Regions from separate parts of the Planococcus faecalis genome, predicted to be linked through region 2. Evidence: riboswitches for the same ligand, from Rfam matches in the RefSeq annotation. Region 2 holds a riboswitch; the other holds the start of a gene.
What was found. A riboswitch is a leader RNA that binds a small molecule or an ion and turns the genes downstream of it on or off. The one in region 2 is predicted to bind FMN.
Positions count from the first base shown of each region.

Region 1 (3,162 bases), 960 kb from region 2:
CTTCAATAATCATCTGACCATCTTTTTGAATCTAGAGATGCCTGATAGTCTGAGATAATGAACGCAAACAAGGAGGTCTACTTAACGTGATTAAAAAAAGAGAAGTGACATTGCACCGCTACTCCTCCAAACGATCAATCGGTTACGATTTGCCAACACATCAGCTGGAATTTACACGATTGCCTATAGAAATTATTGAAAAAGATGCTAAAGATCCGTTAAAGCATTTTATTATTATTAAAGCACGCGGAGAAGATGCCGGTTTTTTCGAATTGGATGAATCGGAAGACCGTAAAAAATATTCGAACAACCCAAAAGCCTTATTGTTGAGAGGGTTTTCTGTGAATCCAAAATATCAGGGGCGAGGAATTGCGACAGGGTCTATCTATGCACTGCCAGAGTTTATGGAAATGGAGTTTCCAGATTTTGATCAAGTGGTGCTAGGCGTCAATGCGCGTAACATCCCTGCACAACGCTTGTATCAAAAAGCGGGATTCGAAGATACAGGTAGACGAATTATGCGCTCTAAAGGAGAGCAACTTGTAATGTCTTTATACACCAATAAAGCCAAGTGAGATATCGTTTCTCACTTGGCTTTATTGATTTTTTAAAAGAATCACGTTTCTAGGGCTTCCAGTTTTTTATCCGAAATAAAGATACGTATGCAAGTTGCAGCCTGGATTAAAAGGCAAAGTACAGCTAGGGCAAATAGATGCACAGGCTAAATATTCATCGATAGTAAGTTCATGCCCACAGCTCCCGCACAGCACTGCTTTTTCTTGGAACCGGTCTTTTGGCCAAACTTGGTGGTTGCCACAGCCTATAGCTTGGTGGCATTCGAAGCAGGGGAAGTATTGCTGACAGCAAAAAAACTTGATGGCAATTCGATCGATAGCTGAATGGTAATGAGCACAACGTGTTTCCGCATCTACGCTGACGCCTTTCACTGTGTGGTGATGAGACATAGTAACTCGTCCTTTCTGAAACGGTAATATGTTTTAAACTAGGCAGTTGTTTGAGGCTGATAGAATTAGCGGTCACTGGAGTTCGTCGGAAATCTTAGCTTATTTTATAGGGTTCAGTTTCTTTCTATGCTACTATTAAAGAGACGAAACTACGAATCTAATTCTTCGGGGCAAGGTGAAATTCCTTACCGGCGGTGAGCAGGAAACTGCAAGTCCGTGACCCGGTTGGACGATGGCAAGCATAGGCCACTATGTTTGAAGCGTCCAAACGGTGGAGCTGGTGAAATTCCGGCACCGACAGTTACAGTCTGGATGGGAGAAGAATGTAGAAATCGGCTTCGTTATGTGCCTCTTCTTTTCAATGCATTTAAATTGAAAGGAGGAATTTGTATGACCAAATACCTTTATCAGGGAGTAGTCTCTGGAAATACAAATCAACGGTTTTTAACCCTGCTCATTTCCTCACTGGAAAAAGAGCTTCTTCAAGGTACGAAAAATGGCCGTCTACTATGCCAACTTGATAAAGAAGCAGGGCACATTGTGTTATGGATTCAAACTCTTCTGAAATATTCTTTCCTCACCACCTATATGCCCCACGGTGGAAAGCGCCCGAAAACTCGTAAGACCACAATTGAATACGTTTTTGCGAACAGAATGGAGGAGTGTGCCTAAATGTTTACAGGTATTGTTGAAGAACTTGGCCATGTTGCTTCAGTTCGCTCTAAGCCACAAGCAATGGAGTTAACTATTTCTTGCACGCTTATTTTAGAAGACGTTAAACGTGGAGATAGTATTTCCATTAACGGCGTTTGTTTAACTGTATCAACATTCAGTTCTAGTACCTTTACCGTTGACGTGATCCCAGAAACGGTGAAATCTTCAACGATGATTGGATTAAAGGTAGGTTCACAGGTAAATTTAGAACGTGCTATGCCAGCTAACGGACGTTTCGGCGGTCATTTTGTTAGTGGCCATATTGATGGCGTTGGCGTTATCCGTTCTGTGAAAAAAGAAGCGAATGCGATCACGAAAACAATCGAGCTTGAACCTCAGTTGATGAAGTATATGATGCTAAAAGGATCAATCGCAGTAGACGGTATTTCTTTGACGATTTTTGCTATTAGCCATAATACTGTGACGATTTCTCTTATTCCGACGACGCAAGAAGATTCGCTATTAGGAGAAAAAGGAATTGGTGAAAAGGTCAATATCGAATGTGATTTACTGGCCAAATATACCGAGCGAATTCAAACAGCAGAACCAAAAATCAGTAGAAGCTGGTTAGCAGAAAACGGATTTTAGAGGAGGCGCGACACACATGTTTTACACGGTAGAAAAAGCCATCGAAGATTTAAAGAATGGTAAAGCCATCATTGTAATTGATGATGAAGACCGAGAAAATGAGGGCGATTTTGTCGCATTGGCAGAATTCGCATCTCCCGAAATCGTCAATTTGATGGCGACCGAAGGAAGAGGATTGATCTGTGTGCCACTTGCCCAATCAATCGCTCAAAACTTACAAATTGGTCTTATGACAGATCATAATACAGATGAATATGGAACGGCCTTTACAATCAGTGTAGATCATAAAGATACAACGACAGGCATTAGTGCTTTTGAACGTTCTCATACAATTACTAGTTTAGCAAAATCAGATGCTCAAGCAGCTGATTTTAAGCGCCCAGGCCATATCTTTCCTTTGATCGCAAAAGATGGCGGCGTCTTAGAGCGGACCGGGCATACTGAAGCCGCAGTGGATCTAGCCAAGCTTGCAGGTTCACCTCCAGCAGGAGTTATATGTGAAATCATGAATGCTGATGGCACAATGGCGCGTGTTAACGATTTGTTACAAGTGTCAGAACGTCTCGGTCTAGGTATTTTGACGATTAAAGATTTAGTAACGTACCAACAAGAACAGCAAAACAGGACAACTTATTAATCGACTAGAGGAGATGGACTTAAATGACGATACATTTTGAAGGTTATTTAAATGGCGAAGGATTACGAATCGGAATAGTGGTTGGACGTTTTAACGAGTTTATTACGAGTAAATTATTGGGCGGTGCAGAAGATGCGTTAAAACGCCACGGTGTTAGTGAAGAGGATGTGTCGATTGCTTGGGTACCTGGAGCTTTTGAAATTCCACTTGTGGCGAAGAAAATGGCATTAAGTGGAAAGTACGATGCAATTATCACAC
Region 1 is NZ_CP019401.1:3,045,547-3,048,708, reverse strand. It holds gene AJGP001_RS15120 (GNAT family N-acetyltransferase) at 87-575, shown strand; gene AJGP001_RS15115 (CHY zinc finger protein) at 642-965, opposite strand; FMN riboswitch at 1,123-1,293, shown strand; gene AJGP001_RS15110 (hypothetical protein) at 1,356-1,637, shown strand; gene ribE (riboflavin synthase) at 1,638-2,267, shown strand; gene ribB (3,4-dihydroxy-2-butanone-4-phosphate synthase) at 2,284-2,904, shown strand; gene ribH (6,7-dimethyl-8-ribityllumazine synthase) at 2,928-3,162, shown strand, end outside.
Region 1: it holds a riboswitch for FMN, as region 2 does, so the genes downstream of both, AJGP001_RS15110 (hypothetical protein) here and AJGP001_RS10450 (ECF transporter S component) in region 2, are expected to answer to the same signal.

Region 2 (3,162 bases):
CGAAACTGAATCCGTTGCAGGTATCTTTTCACCCAATTTTGCACTTCTTCATTACTGACAACGGGGTCAAAGCTTTTTACGCGTTGACTGACGTGGGACAAAGTTTGAACAATTAGTGACAAGCGACTAAAAAACAAATTTTCGTTCCCTCGGTATTTCCAACCATTCAACGACGACGGGGCAACACTTAACTTTAACGCTTTTTCGGATAGTTCAATAACTTGTTCATTTGCTAGTAAATAACCTTGCGAAAACAAGCCTTGAACTACTTGATCATAGGCTTTCTTATCCAGTTTTGGCAACACGCCAAAATAAGGATAAAGGCCGAAATAACCAATATCCTGTATCGTTTGCCCAGACTTCTTTCCTTTTATCAAATGATAGGGAGAAGAGACGGTTCGCTGCCGATCGACAGTCTTCATAATGGCCAAAATGAGTTCAGTAACTAACAAGCTTGCTCCCCCTAACGGTTTTAGGTTGAAAAACTGTTCAAACACCTTTAGAATAAATACGATAGTATAACTGAACTTGTTCGGAGATAAAGGAGTGGAAAACAATATGGCTAAGTATACCATTGTCGACAAGGACACTTGCATCGCTTGTGGTGCTTGTGGTGCTGCTGCACCTGACATTTATGATTATGATGACGAAGGAATCGCTTTTGTTATTTTAGATAATAACATGGGAACAGAACAAGTTCCAGATGAACTCGAAGAAGACATGGAAGATGCATTTGAAGGCTGTCCAACAGATTCGATCAAAGTTGCAGATGCATCTTTCGAAGGCGATCCGTTAAAATACGAAGACTGAATCAAAAAAGAAGGCGTACTGGAGAATCCCTCCAGTACGCCTTCTTTTAATTTGTGCTAATTCAAATTCCGTCAAATCTACACGGCTGTTTTCACTTTTCTTTGTCCAGACTCAACCAGCCATATTTTAGGGTCACAAGCCACACTGGCTATGCGGCTGAAAAAATGCCGCTTCGCCAGTGCATCTTGTGCCCGTCAAATCTACACGGCTGTTTTCGCTTTTCTATATCTATGATAAATAATAGGATCTTTGCTTTTCGATCCATGTGTGCATGCTGCTGAATACTAGCAGGACGACCGAAGTTAACAATAGACCTTTGATTAAGTTAAATGGTAATATCCCTAAGACGATTGTGCCAAATAACGCATTGCCCGTTTCAGCAGGCACATTTAAAAAGTACGTATACATTGGCAAGAACACAAAATAGTTTAAAACACTCATACCAATTGCCATAGTTAATGTTCCCACAGCTAAGCCAAAAATCATGCCTTTTTTATTCGCTACTTTGTGGTAGATAGCATAAACCGGAAGGATAAACAGCAAACTTGTTATAAAGTTAGCCATATGACCAACAGGTACACCTGTCGGACTTCCTGCAAAAAGCCAATCCAACACGTTTTTGAAGAATGCTACTAAAATCCCTGCAACTGGCCCCATCGTGATGGCTGCAATTAATGCCGGTACGTCACTAAAATCCACTTTCAAAAAAGCCGGTAATGCAGGTAATGGAAAGTTAAAAAGCATCAATATAAATGAAATACTGCTTAACATCCCAATCACAATCATCGTTTGTAACTTTTTGTTCTTCATATTCCTCTCTCCTTGTCGTGATTCACCAGAAGAAAAGCTTGGACCCAACATTTACATATAAAATCCCTTAAGCACTAGTACTTAAGGGAGAAAAGGCACACTTAATAAGCGTTCCGTCTACATGTAAACGACAAACGTCCGCACCTTCACCTTCTCCCATCCAGACTATACTGTCGGCTTTGGAATTTCACCAAATCCTGCGTTTTACGGCTCGCGGGCTTATGAACAGAGTTCAATTACCGCCGGTAGGGACTTTCACCCTGCCCCGAAGATGAATCGATATTTTGTTATAGCCTAATCGTAGTATAAAAAAGAAGCGTTGTAAACAAATTTGTTTACAACGCTTCTTTTCCTTATTGTATTGGCCATTCTAATAAATTAGGCGCTAGTGGAACGGGTAATGGCTGAGTAAAATCAAACCCGTTCCAACTATCAGACTGTAACCCTTTTACTGCTATTTTTTTATCAAAAGAAGCTGCAGTCAACGCCAAACTTTCAATCATTCGAACTGCTTCTAAACGATCCATTGTTTCTAAATCGACTGAGCCCTCAAAATCAATTTGCACCAAATCTCCAGTTTCTGATAGTTGAAAATCCACATTTTGTGGAATTGTAGCACGATAAAAGTCGTTTGGGCTTTGCGCAAGCGCTTCGATCGCTTCAGTCGCTGCGGCGAAAGGACTATCGTATCCCGGAGCAAGATAAATTTCGCCATTTGTCGTTGTAAATGAATAATAAGCAACATCTTTCTGTTTTGGACTGATTGCTTCTACAGATCCTACCTGGGAAAATTCTGCTGCAGAACCATCTTCATTGACTACTGTAATTTCAGCGACGTCTGGAAAAGTCGCCGAAAGTGTATTGAAATACACACCTATACTTGCAGAAGCCAAATCGTATTGGTGATCCTGCGGCAAGATGTGGCGTATTCCTTTCACCGTTTTTTCTAAATTACCTAGATAGGGGTGGTACTCATCGAAACCTAATTGCGTTTCGTCAATATCGTCTGCATATTGCTGATACAATTCAAGCGATGATGGTACTAAATCTCCAAATGCTGCTGTTATCTGATTTTCTGGAACAAGAAAAGAAACGGGCACCACGTTAGCATTTTCGGTTAAGCCGATCGTCATTAATGTCTGGTTTCCAATCGTTTCTTCGTAAACTGAAGTTCGCAACACTTCATCTGCTTGCGCTACAGAAAATTGATTTGATTCTTCAGTGCCAGATCTTTCAGCTTCAGACGAGCTATCAGCTTGCTCTGAACTGTCAGTTGATGTTGCTACTGATTCTTCATTTGAACTGTCCTTATTTTGAGCAGCATCCAAGCCATTTTGGCTGATAATAGAGGAGACCAGCATTCCAAAAGCAATAAATGCCAATGCCGCTACAAGCAAGGGCAACCATTTTTTCGGACGCTTTTGACCTTTCTTTTGATCAACCAGCTGACTGTAAATTTTTTCTTTTGCTCGATTATCTTTTATTGAAGGGAAATCATTTAACAAATCTTCGATGGATTTATCGGTCCATTTGTCATTTGAC
Region 2 is NZ_CP019401.1:2,082,477-2,085,638, forward strand. It holds gene AJGP001_RS10440 (YpbB family protein) at 1-452, opposite strand, end outside; gene AJGP001_RS10445 (ferredoxin) at 559-810, shown strand; gene AJGP001_RS10450 (ECF transporter S component) at 1,039-1,620, opposite strand; FMN riboswitch at 1,765-1,897, opposite strand; gene AJGP001_RS10455 (hypothetical protein) at 1,974-3,162, opposite strand, start outside; gene AJGP001_RS10460 (RNA polymerase sigma factor SigX) at 3,154-3,162, opposite strand, start outside.